One region of the Mesorhizobium sp. ESP-6-4 genome, then DNA from elsewhere that is predicted to be linked to it. Evidence: predicted binding sites of a transcription regulator. Region 1 holds the regulator's gene; the other holds the start of a gene.

Region 1 (7,085 bases):
CGAGGGGCTAAATGACAGCCGTTTCCGAAGCCGCGACATCGTCCGCCATGCGGACCAGAGAAGCGACGGTGCGCCGCTTCGCCGTCACCGACATGGTTTTCCGGACGGCGACGCGCCTTTCCGCCATGCTCGTGCTCGTTCTGCTCGGCGGGGTCGCGATATCGCTGGTCGCCGGATCGTGGGAGGCGCTGTCGAAGTTCGGCTTCTCCTTCCTGACCACCGAATCCTGGAACCCGGTCACCGAGAATTTCGGCGCGCTCGCGCCCATCTACGGCACCATCGTCACCTCGGCCATCGCCATTCTCATCGCCGTGCCGATCGGGATCGGCATCGCCGTCTTCCTGACCGAGCTCTGCCCGCGCCCGCTCCGGCGTCCGATCGGCATCGCGGTCGAGCTGCTCGCCGGCATTCCCTCGATCATCTACGGCATCTGGGGCCTGTTCGTCTTCGCGCCGTTCCTGCAGACGACGGTCCAGCCCTTCATCATCTGGCTGTTCAAAGGCATCCCCGGCCTCGACAGCCTGTTTGCCGGTCCGCCCTACGGCATCGGCTTGCTGACCTCGTCGCTGATCCTCGCCATCATGGTGCTGCCTTTCATCACCTCGATCACCAAGGACGTGTTCGACACGGTGCCGGCGGTGCTGAAGGAATCGGCCTACGGCATCGGCTGCACGACCTGGGAAGTGACCCGGCGCGTGACCATCCCCTATACCCGCGTCGGCATCATGGGCGGCGTCATGCTCGGCCTCGGCCGCGCGCTCGGCGAGACGATGGCCGTCACCTTCGTCATCGGCAACGCGCACCGCATCAGCGCCTCGCTGTTTGCGCCGGGCACGACGATCTCGGCGACCATCGCCAACGAATTCACCGAAGCCGACGGCAACCTCTATACATCCTCGCTGGTGTCGCTCGGTCTGATCCTGTTCATCATCACCTTCATCATCCTCGCGCTCGCACGCTACATGCTGTTGCGCATCGATAGCCGCACGGGAGCCTGACCGATGTCGACTGCCGCATCGCTTCACCAAAGTCGCAAGCGCAAGAATGCCGTGATGATGACGCTGTGCGTCGTCGCGGCGGGCATCGGGCTGGCCTGGCTGGCGCTGATTCTCGGCGCCCTGCTCTACAAGGGGCTTTCCGGGGTGTCGCTTCCGGTATTCACAGAAATGACGCCGCCGCCCGGCGATGCCGGCGGCCTGCTCAATGCCATCTACGGCAGCATCGTCATGACGATCATCGGTATCATCGTCGGCACGCCGATCGGCGTGCTGGCCGGCACCTACATGGCCGAATACGGACGCTTTTCGAAGCTCACGACGGTGGTGCGCTTCATCAACGACATCCTCTTGTCGGCGCCGTCGATCATCATCGGCCTGTTCGTCTACGAGCTGATGGTGCGGCCGATGGGGCACTTCTCGGCGATTGCCGGCGCGGTCGCGCTGTCGATCCTGGTGATCCCCGTCGTGGTGCGCACCACCGAGGACATGCTGAACCTTGTGCCCAACGCGCTGCGCGAAGCAGGCACCGCCATCGGAGCGCCGCGCTGGGTGGTGATCCGCTCGGTTGCCTATCGCGCGGCACTCTCCGGCATCGTCACCGGCATCCTTTTGGCGATCGCCCGCATCTCCGGCGAGACGGCGCCGCTTCTCTTCACCGCGCTCAACAACCAGTTCTGGTCGAGCAATCTCAATGCGCCGATGGCCAGCCTGCCGGTAACCATCTTCCAGTTCGCTCTCAGCCCTTACGAGGAATGGCAGCAACTGGCCTGGACGGGCGCACTCATAATCACCCTGACGGTTCTCGGGCTGAGCATCATCGCCCGCAGCCTAACCGGACGCAGAGAGGACAGATGAAACCGATGTTGTCCACCGACCTGAACGCAGCCGACACGACCGTCGAGAAGGCCAAGATCGAGGTCAAGAACCTCAATTTCTACTATGGCCAGTCGAAGGCGCTGAAGGACATCAACCTGTCCCTGCCCGAGCGCAGCGTGACCGCCTTCATCGGCCCGTCGGGCTGCGGGAAGTCGACGCTGCTGCGCGTGCTCAACCGCATCTATGAGCTCTATCCGAAACAGAGCGCCGAGGGCCAGGTGCTGCTCGACGGCAAGAACATCCTCGACCGCTCGCAGGACCTCAATCTGCTGCGCACCAAGATCGGCATGGTGTTCCAGAAGCCGACGCCGTTCCCGATGTCGATCTACGAGAACATCGCTTTCGGCGTCAGGCTCTATGAGAAGATCAGCAAGGCCGAGATGGACAGCCGCGTCGAGCAGGCGCTGAAGCGCGCAGCACTCTGGAACGAGGTCAAGGACAAGCTCAACGCCAGCGGCCTCAGCCTCTCGGGCGGCCAGCAGCAGCGCCTGTGCATCGCCCGTACCGTTGCGGTGAAGCCCGAGGTCATCCTGCTCGACGAGCCGGCCTCGGCGCTCGATCCGCTGTCGACCGCCAAGATCGAGGAACTGATCGACGAGCTGCAGGCCGACTACACGATCGTCATCGTCACCCACAACATGCAGCAGGCGGCGCGCGTGTCGCGGCAGACGGCGTTCATGTATCTGGGCGAGCTGGTGGAGTTCGACCGGACCGAGAAGATCTTCACCTCGCCCCGCGAAAAGCGCACGCAGGACTACATCACCGGCCGCTTCGGCTGAGCTCATACGAGGACATCATCATGGCCGAACATACCGTCGCTTCCTTCGACGAGGATCTGAGGCAGATCAGCCGGCTCATCAACGACATGGGCGATCTCGCCAGCTCGATGGTCGGCGCTTCGACCAAGGCCCTGCTCGAGACCGACAATGCCATGGCGCAGCGCGTCGTTTCCGACGATGCCATCATGGACGCGCGCCAGCGCGAGCTCGACGACCGTGCCATCACGCTGATCGCCAAGCGCCAGCCGATGGCCGACGACCTGCGCAATGTGGTCGGCTCGATCCGCATGGCGGGCGACCTCGAACGCATCGGCGACCTCGCCAAGAACATCGCCAAGCGCGTCGGCTCGGTCGGCGTCAGCGCCGCGCCGCGCGACCTCACGCATTCGATCGATTCCATGGCGCAGCTGGTGCTGATCCAGGTCCAGGCCGTGATCCAGGAATATACGGTGGGCGACGCCACGGCGCTGGCCAAGCTTCGCAACGACGACGAGCGCATCGACGTCAAATACACATCCGTCTTCCGGGAGCTCCTGACCTACATGATGGAAGACCCGCGCAACATCACCGCCTGCACGCATCTTCTGTTCTGCGCCAAGAATCTCGAGCGCATCGGCGACCATGTGACCAACATCGCCGAGAACGCCTATTATGTGCTGACCGGCACGCAATTGCCCGCGAATCGTCCCAAGCAGGACGAGACGACAATGTCGGCGCCGGCGGCCTGACGAAGGTACCTGCCAATGATCGCGCCACGCATCATGGTGGTGGAGGACGAGGAGCCGCTTGGGGTGCTGCTCCGCTACAATCTCGAATCCGAGGGTTACCAGGTCGAAGTGGTGACCCGCGGCGACGAGGCCGAAATCCGCCTTCAGGAAAACGTTCCCGACCTGCTCGTGCTCGACTGGATGGTGCCGGCGGTTTCCGGCATCGAGCTCTGCCGGCGTCTCAGGATGCGGCCCGAGACAGAGCGGTTGCCGATCATCATGCTGACAGCGCGGGGCGAGGAAAGCGACCGCGTGCGCGGCCTTTCGACCGGCGCCGACGACTATCTGGTCAAGCCGTTCTCGACGCCGGAGTTCATGGCGCGCGTCAAGGCGCTGCTGCGCCGCGCCAAGCCGGAGGTGCTGTCCAGCGTGCTCAAGGTCGGCGACATCGTGCTCGACCGCGAGTCGCACCGCGTCTACCGCAAGAAGAGCGAGATCAGGCTCGGCCCGACCGAGTTCCGGCTGCTGGAATTCATGATGCGTCATCCCGGCCGGGTGTTCTCGCGCAGCCAGCTGCTCGACAATGTCTGGGGCGAGACGATCTATATCGACGAACGCACCGTCGACGTCCATGTCGGCCGCCTGCGCAAGGCGGTCAACAACGGCCGCATGCCGGATGTCATACGTACCATCCGAGGCGCAGGTTACGCGATCAGGGAAGATTAGGGGTAAGGCGCCGAGGCGCTGACGGATTCTGTCTCCAGCATCGGATCGCGTGCATTGGCGATTAGCCGAGACGCTTGTGCTTCGTCATCCACGGGCGGAGCAAGGAGCGCAGCGACGCAGCGCAGACCCGAGGATTCATTCCGTGATGTCGATGCGTTGCGACAGTCCAGAATTCTGTGCCGCTGCGCTCGACGCGTGAGGTAGCGGCATGGATTCCAGGGTCTCCGCGACGGAGCTTCGCTCCTGCTCCGCCCTGGAATGACGAAGCTGCGGGGCCTTCCCTTCGCTAATTTCAATCGTCTGCTGCTGTCCCCGGACCTCTTCAAGGCTGCCTCAGGCCACGTTCTTTCCCGTCCCCGCTCTTGCCTGGCCTCCCGGCGCGAAAATCTCCTGGTCGACGAAGGTCAGCGCGCGCATGGCGCAGCCTTCGCGGATCAGCGGCAGTTCGTTCGGCTCGGTGTCGAAGGAGATCGATTCGGAGTGCTGGCCGCCGGCCGTCTGGGCGATCGCCTCGCGCAGCGCCGGCTCGATCAGGTCGAAGGCGGCCGCGCTGACGCCGACCATGGCGACGGGCGCCGGGTCGATGAGGGCGAACAGGCTGCCGAGACCGAAACCAAGCGCCTCGCCGGCCCGGCGGTAAGCCTCCCGTTCGGGGCCGTCCCTCTCGCGCGCCTTCGCGGCAAGGGCCCGCATGTCGGCGTCGCCGACGTCGACCGGCTCGGCGTCCTCGCTCATTTTCATGGCGCTGCGCCAGATCGCATAGTTGCCGGCATAGGCCTCGACGCAGCCGCGGCGGCCGCAGCGGCAAAGCGCCCCGCCCGGGCGGTGAATCATGTGGCCGAACTCACCGCCGGAGGAATGCGTGCCGGTGAACAGCGCACCCTTGAGCACGAGACCCATGCCGATGCCGTGCGACAACAGGATGGCGATGAAGTCGTCGCGATAGCGCTCCGGGTCGCGCCATTGCAGCGCTACCGCCATCATGTTGCAGTCGTTCTCCATGGTGGCGGAGATGCCGAACTCCTTCTCGAGAATGTCGGCGAAAGGAATGTCGGTCAGCGGCGTTATCGGCGACCAGAGCATGGCGCGTGCATTAGAATCGGTGATGCCCTGAATGCCCATGGCGATGCGGGCGACGCTGCCAACGTCGAGGTCGGGATCCTGCAGCCGGCGCCGCACGATCGCCACGCATTCGCCGATCAGCTCGTCGCGGGGCATGACAAGCGTGTCCAGGCGCTGCTGCTCCTCGGCAACAACCTGACCGGCATAATCGATCACGGCGACCGACAGGAAGTTCAGCGACAACACCACGGTCAGCACCGCGGCGGCTTCAGGGTTCAGCGCCAGGCCGATCTGCGGCCGGCCGCGCTTCAACGCCGTCGGCTCGCTGGCCTTGCTTTCGGTGAGAATGCCCTCCTGGATCAGGTCGGCGGAGATCGCCGAAATGGTCGAGTGGCTGAGCCCGGTGGTGGCGGCAATTTCGGTTCGTGATGGCTGACCGGCGCGGCGTACCGCCGAAATCACCATGGCGCGGTTGCGCCGGCGCAAATCGTCATGGCGGATTCCGACCGACATCGTTTCGCACGTCCTCCCCGGTCATCGCGGCCTTGTGATAATGCCATGGCCTGTCGCTGACACGCTAGGGATTGTGGCAGAAGCCAGGGGCCATGTCATTATTTATTGCGAACACCGAAAAAAATGCCTGAGCCCATCAAAACCCATCAAAATCTCGGTTGACAGCGCTGTTGTGCTGGACCACTATTTTTTTGAGGCTCGAAAAAAAGCCTCTGTGCCGGCCTTTGGGCCAGTCTGGGTCGCGCCGCACGGGCGCAGGGAGGATATCATGAAGAAATTTGCAGCCGCCATTCTGGCGGGCGTTGCCATGTCGCTGACGCTGGCGTCCGTCGCCGAGGCGAAGGACAAGGTGATCGGCGTGTCGTGGTCGAATTTCCAGGAAGAGCGCTGGAAGACCGACGAAGCAGCGATGAAGGCCGCCATCGAGGCCGCCGGAGACAAGTATATCTCGGCCGACGCGCAGTCCAATCCGGGCAAGCAGCTGACCGACGTCGAAAGCCTGATCTCGCAGGGCGCCAACGCGCTGATCATCCTGGCGCAGGATGCCTCGGCGATCGGCCCGGCGGTGCAGAAGGCGCTCGATGAAGGAATCCCGGTCGTCGGCTACGACCGCCTGATTGAGAACAAGGACGTGTTCTACCTGACCTTCGACAACAAGGAAGTCGGGCGCATGCAGGCCCGCGAGGTGTTCAAGGCCAAGCCGGAAGGCAACTATGTCTTCATCAAGGGCTCGGGCTCCGATCCGAACGCCGACTTCCTGTTCGCGGGCTCCATGGAAGTCCTGAAGGACGCCATCGACAGCGGCAAGATCAAGAATGTCGGCGAGGCCTACACGGACGGCTGGCTGCCGGCCAACGCGCAGAAGAACATGGAGCAGTTCCTGACCGCCAACGACAACAAGGTCGACGCGGTCGTGGCTGCCAATGACGGCACCGCCGGCGGCGTTGTCGCGGCGCTGACGGCGCAGGGGCTGGCCGGCACCGTGCCGGTCTCGGGCCAGGACGGCGACCACGCGGCGCTCAACCGCATCGCGCTCGGCACGCAGACCGTGTCGGTGTGGAAAGACGCGCGCGAGCTCGGCAAGAACGCCGCCGAGATCGCCTCGCAGCTCGCCGACGGCAAGAAGATGGGCGACATCGCCGGCGCCAAGGACTTCACGACGCCCGGCGGCAACACCGTCAAGTCGCTGTTCCTGACGCCGGTCGCGATCACCAAGGACAATCTCAACGTCGTCATCGACGCCGGTTGGATCAAGAAGGACGAGGTCTGCGCGGGCGTGCCCGCCGGCAGCGTCCAGGTCTGCAACTGAGCCTTGCCGACGTTCGATCAAAAATACCTGCGCCGCGGCCAGGAGCGGTTCAATGAACCGCTCCTGGTTTTTGTTGCCGCAATCCCGGACGGAAACCCGCTACGCACTTTCCTGG
Region 2 (7,085 bases), on a different contig from region 1:
TGGTCGAAGGCAAGGCCGAGCTGATGCGCAAGCTCGGCCGCAAGCAGATGAATCTGGAGCTGCGCGCGCCGCTTGCCGCCGTTCCGGACGGGCTTTCGCACTATTCACTGGAGCTGTCGGACGACGGCAACCAGCTCACCTACACCTATGACAACCAGAGTGACCGTCCGGGCGTCGCCTCGCTGATCCGCGACCTCGAGGCGGCCGGCGTCCAGTTCCGCGACCTCGACACCAAGAACAGCTCGCTCGAAGAGATCTTCGTCAATCTTCTGAGGCAAGAGCCATGAACCTGCGCGCGGTATGGGCGATCTACCGGGTGGAGATTGCGCGCGCCTTCCGCACGGTGCTGCAGAGCATCATCTCGCCGGTCATCTCGACATCGCTCTATTTCGTCGTCTTCGGCTCGGCCATCGGCTCACGCATCACCGAGATCGACGGCATCGCCTACGGCGCCTTCATCGTGCCCGGCCTGATGATGCTGTCGCTGTTGACGCAGTCGATCTCCAACGCCTCCTTCGCCATCTATTTCCCGAAATTCGTCGGCTCGATCTACGAGCTTTTGTCGGCGCCGGTCTCTTATCTGGAGATCATCATCGCCTATGTCGGGGGTGCTGCGACCAAGTCGGTCATGCTCGGCCTGATCATCCTGGCCACCGCGGCGCTGTTCGTGCCGCTCAGGATCGAGCATCCCTTCTGGATGGTTGCCTTCCTGGTGCTGACGGCGGTGACCTTCAGCCTGTTCGGCTTCATCATCGGCATCTGGGCAAAGACCTTCGAGCAGCTGCAGCTGGTGCCGCTCTTGATCGTCACGCCGCTCACCTTCCTCGGCGGCAGCTTCTATTCGATCCACATGCTGCCCGGCATCTGGAAGACGATCACGCTGTTCAATCCGGTCGTCTACCTGATCAGCGGGTTCCGCTGGAGTTTTTATGGCAAGGCCGACGTCTCGGTCGGCGTCAGCCTCGGCATGACGGTGATGTTCCTGGCCATCTGCATCGCGATCGTCGCGTGGATATTTAAAACCGGCTACCGGTTGAGAAACTGACGGAGTTCCTCTCCCCATGGCTACGCTATGCACATATTCCGAGCAGCTGGCCTTTGGCGATAGCGTGCACGGCAGCTTGGCGCAAGCATTGTCCAACGTAGCGCTGGTCGACCCCCACTCCGTCTCGGCTTCGCCGAGCCACCTCTCCCCCGATCGACGGGGGAGAGGAAAGGCGCCAAGCTTTTTGCCGTCGACGCTCGTCTAGCAAGGCTCCCTTCCTTTCCCTCCGGAGGGGGGAAAGGTGGCGCTGCGAAGCAGCGACGGATTGGGGGAACCACGTGGCAATCAAGTTTCGGCCTCACCAGTCACTCACAGAAGATGTGTGCATAGGGTAGACGAAGTGGGGAGAGGAAAGAACCTGCTCTAAACCGCCTTGATCAGCCGCAGCAGGCCCAGCATTTCCACGAAGGTCCCTTTGCGGAACGCGATATAGGTCGGCTCCTCGACGCCGTGGAAGCGGCGCTTGAAGGCCGCCTGGCCCTGCAGGTTGAAGCGCGAGCGGTTGACCCAGGGCGAGTTATAGGCGCGCTGGAAGGTGCCGCGCCAGAAGCTCGATTCGGCAAAGCCGCTGGGCTCGATATCGAGCAGCGGCGAGAGGCCGAGCGTCACCTGTGAGACGCCCTCCTCGCGAAAGCGGTCGACGGCGAATTTGGTCAGGCCGATCTCGGCATGTGGCGTCGCATCGACCTGTTTGCGCTTGAAGGAGGTGGTGTAGCCGATGACCTTGCCGTCGCGAAACAACGGATCGAAGTCGAGGATGGCGAGAAGCCGGCCTTCAGGTCCGTGCAGGAGGAAGCGGCGCATGTCGGCGCCGATCTCTTCGGAAAAACGACGGTTGAGGAAACCCATTTCCCAGCGCTTGATGATGCGCTCTTTGCGCCAGTCGGCGGAAAGCTGCTTGATCTCGTCCTGCAGCCCGTCGCCCTTGTCCTCGGTGAGGGTAAAACCCTTCTTCGTCAGCCAGCGCTCGGAATAGCGCACGGTCTCGTTGCGCTTGCCGGAAAAATTATGCGCAGGCAGCGGCAGCCTGGTGTCGATGCCGAGGCGATTGACCTGGTAGCCGAGGCCGGCGAGCACCTTGGCCGTGTCGGCGCCGACCTGGACGAACCAGGGGCTGCCTGCGGCCTCGACGAAGCGCTTGATATAGGCCGGACGGTCGGCCGGGTCCGCCACCGGATCGCCAAGCGCGAAATGATGGCTCATCTTGGTGCCGAAGGCGATGTAGCCGTCGCCATCGCTGAAATAGGACAGTTTCTGCTGCACGGCCGTCGAATAGGCGAGCGAGAAATCGCCGTAACGGCGCACCAGCGCCAGGCGTTCGTCGTCCGTCAGCTCGCGCCGCGGGACCTTGGGCGCCACGGCATCGAGAAGCCTGTCGAAATAGATGCGCAGGGGCGCCATGAGCTCCGCGTGCCAAGAATGGATGACCTGCCGCCCTCAGGTCGCGAATCGCCGGCGCGGCCGATTGCGGCCACGTCGCGCCAGCGCGATATAGGATGCAATTGGCGGCGAATGAAGAGCAAATGTCCCAAAGGGTCCGCTATGGCCCGTCGGCCGCAGAGCGGCAGCGTAGGGTTGAAGCCGCCCCAGCATCGTCATTCTATGGTGGAGCAAAACGAGGCGACGCGGGGCAGACGATAGAATCCATGCTCGTGACTTGGAAGCGCCGCCACGGCGCAGAATTCTGTTCCGTTGCACGCCCTGGGGAAGGTAACGGCAAGGATACCAGGGTCTTCGCGACGGAGCTTCTCTCCTGTTTCGCCCTGCGATTGACGACGTCGGGGAGGCTTGCGCCCAATCCCCGACGTCCGCGACTCAAAGCTGCAACCTCAGCGCGTCACACCGCGATCTTGCCGCCGCCCTGCTTCGTGATCGCAACGACGGACGGCCGCACCGGCATGTCCGGCTTGAAGTCCGGCCAGCGGGTCGACGGATCCTCGTAATAGGACGGGCGGCCGAACCCTTCCCAGTCCTCGCCGCCGTCGCCCGGGTGCTGGACGGCGACGAAAGCTGTCTGGTCATCCGGCGCGAATAGCGGGCCGCACATTTCGGCGCCGATCGGCACGCGGAAGAACAGTTTCGACGTTGCCCGCGCGGCACCCTCGGTATCGACCGCCCAGAGACCGTCGGTGCGGCCAGTGGCCTTCGGGCCCTGGCCGTCAGTGGCGACCCACAGGCGCCCGGCGGAATCGACGGCGCAATTGTCCGGCATGCCGAACCAGCCATGGGCGGTGGTCGCGGTCGAGAAAGTGGCGCCGACATCGGCAACGGACGGATCGCCGCATTTCAACAGCACTTCCCATTTGCCCTTGGTGGCGGCGAAGTCGCCGCCATCCTCGACGATCTCGATGATGTGGCCGAAAGCGTTCTCGGCGCGCGGATTGGCGGCGTCGACCTGCTCGGCCTTGCGCTTGGAATTGTTGGTCAGCATGACATAGACCTTGCCGTTGCCGGCATTGGGCTGGATATCCTCCGGCCGGTCCATCTTGGTGGCGCCGAGCAGGTCGGCGGCGCGCCGCGTCTCGATCAAAACGTCGGCCTGGGAAGCAAAGCCGTTCTCCGCCGTCAGCGGGCCTTGACCGAAAACGATCGGCATCCATTCGACCGAGCCGTCCTCGGCGAATTTGGCCACATGCAACGTGCCGTCATCGAGCAGGTCCAAGTTGGCGGCGCGGTCATTGGGGTTGAACGTGCCCTTGGTGACGAATTTGTAGACATAGTCGAAGCGCTCGTCGTCGCCGAGATAGAAGACGACGCGGCCGTCCTTGGCGACGATCGACTCGGCGCCCTCATGCTTGAAGCGCCCCATGGCGGTGCGCTTCTTCGGGGTCGAGTTCGGATCGCTGACGTCGACCTCGACGATCCAGCCGAAGCGATTGGGCTCGTTCGGCTCCTTGGCAAGATTGAAGCGGTCGTAATGCGCGCCCCACTCATAAGCGCCTTCGGGGATGCCGAGGCGCTTGTAATTGGCGGCTTCCTTGTGGCCCTCCGGCAATTCGCCCGAGAAATAGCCGTGGATGTTCTCCTCGGCCATCACATAGGTGCCCCATGGCGTGACGCCGCCGGCGCAATTGTTGAGCGTGCCGAAGACCTTGGTGCCGGACGGATCGGCATTGGTCTTGACGCGGTCATGACCGGCGACCGGCCCGGCGAGCGCCATCTCGGTTGTCGACATGATGCGGCGGTTGAGCTTGCCGTCGCGCACCACTTGCCATTTGCCGCCTTGCTTGCGGATCTCGACGATGGTGCCGCCATGCGCGGCCATCTCGACATCGACCTGCTCCTTCGAGAGCGGCGCCACCTCGGCCTTCTTCTTGCCGTCCTTCTCGACGACTGACACGATGCCGGGGAACATCAGATGCGGATTGGTGTATTCGTGGTTGACGACCAAAAGGCCGTGCTCGGCCGAGCCGTCGATCGGAATATAGCCGACATAGTCGTTGTTGTAGCCGAACTGTCTTGCCTGGGCTTCGGCCGACTGCTTCAGCGGATCGAAGTCAGGTGAATCGGCAAACAGCGGATCGCCCCAGCGCAACAGCACGTCGGCGTCATAGCCGGGCGCGACATGGTGCTTGTCGTCGATGCCGGCTTCGAGCTCGTCGAACTTGAAGGCCGAAGCCTCAGCGGCGCGCGCCTCGTCGGCCGCAATCAGCGCCAGCGGGCTGACGGTGGCGGCGATGGCCGACACGGCCAGCGACCCCATGAGAAAGCCGCGGCGCGAGGAACGCGCGGCGATGATCTCGCCCATGGTGCGGTTGTCGGTCGGGTTCACCGGCGGGCCGTCATTTTCCTCGAGCTGGCTGGTCCGAAAACGGGTCTCAGGGGTCACGGTCATGAGTTTGTCCTCTGGCTTCTGAGTGGCTGGGGATTTTGACCTTTCGACCCCTAAAGCGCGCCGATCACATTTTCGTGACACTGCCGTGATAGAACCGCAATAGTTGTTTGCCGGCTCGCGGCGGCTTTTGCGACACCCGGCTTCAGTCCCTTGAGCGCCTGCGCTTGGCTGTGGTCAGCTTGACGACATCGCCCGCTTCGGAAACAAGGGCTTACCGGCGTGGCGACGGCGCTTGAAAAAGGGGATGGCGGGTGAGTTTCTGGGGACTGGCGCAGCTCGGCATTTCGACCGTGATATTCCTGCTGGCGGCGATGGCGGCCAAGCAATGGGGGCTGGCGCCGAGCTTGGCCAAGCTGCTTTTGACGCTGGCGCTCTACTCGGCCGGCAATCTGATCATGCTGAGGCTGGTGCGGGAATTCGGCATGTCGGTGTCGTTCAGCCTATCGGCGGTGATCCAGCTTGTCGCGGTCAATGTCGTGGCGATCGCCTTCTTCGGCGAACGGCTCAATGCCTTGCAGGCGATCGGCATGGTGCTGGCGATCGCCGCGGTCGCGCTGATCACGCTCGGGCCCTATATCCAGCGGCTGTAGCTGGACCCGAGGGCCCGAATGAAATCGACCGCCAACGCGCTCCTCAACAGGTTGGAATTCCCGGTGCTGCTGGCCGGGCTGGTGATTGCCGGCGGGCTATGGGGCCTGGTGGAACTCATGGAGGTGGCGCGCGCCACGACCCCGCACGCCTTCGACACGGAAATCCTGCTCGCCTTCCGCCATGCCGGGCAGCCGGACAGTCCGATCGGCCCGCTTTGGCTGGAGGGCGCGGTGCGCGATGTCACCGCGCTGGGCAGCACCGCTGTGCTGGTGCTGATCACGACGGCGACGATCGCCTATCTGCTCCTGATCCGCAGGCCCTCGACAGCCCTGTTCATGTTCGCGGCCGTCGCCGGCGGGCAAGCGCTCTCCAGCCTGCTCAAGCTCGAGGTCGACCGGCCGCGGCCCGATCTCGTCTCGCATCTCGTCACCGAGACCTCGCTCTCATTCCCCAGTGGGCATGCCATGCTGTCGGCCGTGACCTATCTGACGCTAGGCTCGCTGGCGGCCCGCTTCCTGCCGGACCGGACGACCAAGGTCTTCGTGCTCGGCTTTGCTGTGCTCACCACCGTGCTGGTCGGCGCCAGCCGCGTCTATCTCGGCGTGCATTGGCCGTCCGATGTGCTTGCCGGCTGGTGCGCAGGTTTTGCCTGGGCCATGCTGTGCTGGCTTGCGGCGCGGCTGCTGCAGCGACGCAAGGTCGTTAAGGATAGCGAATAACCGATGTCTCATCTACATTAAATGACGCTTGAAACATCACTATGCTTGTATTATCCATTGATATCGCAGACTCAGACAAAGGTTCTGGCCGATGATCACTGCTGCGCAGATGCGCGCCGCAAGGGCGTTGGCCGGTATCGACCAGCGAACGCTTGCCGAGCGCGCCGGCGTTTCGCTTCCGACGATACAGCGTATGGAAGCGAGCGAGGGCGTCGTGCGAGGCGTCGTCGACACGCTGATGAAGGTCATCCATGCCCTCGATGAGGTCGGGGTGGAATTGATCGGCGAGAACCAGACCAGCGAACGCGGCGGCAGGGGCGTGCGCCTCAAGGCCACCGTGGCGCAGAACCCGCAGGGCTGAGCCGCAACCGCATCCGCCTCGGGAACCGTTACCGGTTTTCGGGCAGCGATGCGGCGTCGCAACGGTTTATCGCGACGGCGACCGCCGACATCCAGCCGACGATCCCGCCGCCCTGTGGAGCGGAAGCAGTTCATGGATCAGGCGCGGCGGGCAATTCACCACCAAGCACGGCCGACCTTCGCCGAGCTGTTCACACCAAAGCTGGTGACGGTGCTGCGCGAGGGCTACCACCTCAAGCAGCTGAGGGCGGATGTGATCGCCGGCCTGACAGTCGCCATCGTGGCGTTGCCGCTGTCGATGGCGATCGCGATCGCCTCGCATGTGGAGCCCGAGCGCGGACTGTTTACGGCGATCATCGGCGGTTTCATCGTCGGCGCGCTCGGCGGCAGCCGTTTCCAGATCGGCGGGCCCGCCGGCGCCTTCATCGTGGTCGTGGCCTCGACGGTCGACCGGCACGGTGTCGACGGGCTGATCCTGGCAATGCTCATAGCCGGCGTCTTCCTGCTCGCGGCCGGCTATCTGAGGCTCGGCGCC

Evidence for each region. Region 1 encodes PhoB, which activates phosphate uptake and scavenging genes when phosphate is short. Its sites were predicted from a motif close to TGTCATNNANCTGTCAT; they were not measured.
Region 2: LB523_RS20950 (PhoX family protein) is a predicted target of PhoB. The motif match lies at 4,944-4,960, and genes of this name have one in related genera.

The regions. Positions count from the first base shown of each region.
Region 1 covers NZ_JAIUGS010000003.1:401,971-409,055, forward strand. The annotation lists gene pstC (phosphate ABC transporter permease subunit PstC) at 12-998, shown strand; gene pstA (phosphate ABC transporter permease PstA) at 1,002-1,853, shown strand; gene pstB (phosphate ABC transporter ATP-binding protein PstB) at 1,850-2,653, shown strand; gene phoU (phosphate signaling complex protein PhoU) at 2,674-3,381, shown strand; gene phoB (phosphate regulon transcriptional regulator PhoB) at 3,397-4,086, shown strand; gene LB523_RS09125 (ROK family protein) at 4,420-5,661, opposite strand; gene xylF (D-xylose ABC transporter substrate-binding protein) at 5,930-6,970, shown strand.
Region 2 covers NZ_JAIUGS010000013.1:11,025-18,109, reverse strand. The annotation lists gene LB523_RS20965 (ABC transporter ATP-binding protein) at 1-287, shown strand, start outside; gene LB523_RS20960 (ABC transporter permease) at 284-1,045, shown strand; gene LB523_RS20955 (phosphatidylglycerol lysyltransferase domain-containing protein) at 1,409-2,446, opposite strand; gene LB523_RS20950 (PhoX family protein) at 2,883-4,880, opposite strand; gene LB523_RS20945 (hypothetical protein) at 5,132-5,470, shown strand; gene LB523_RS20940 (phosphatase PAP2 family protein) at 5,489-6,190, shown strand; gene LB523_RS20935 (helix-turn-helix domain-containing protein) at 6,282-6,551, shown strand; gene LB523_RS20930 (SulP family inorganic anion transporter) at 6,684-7,085, shown strand, end outside.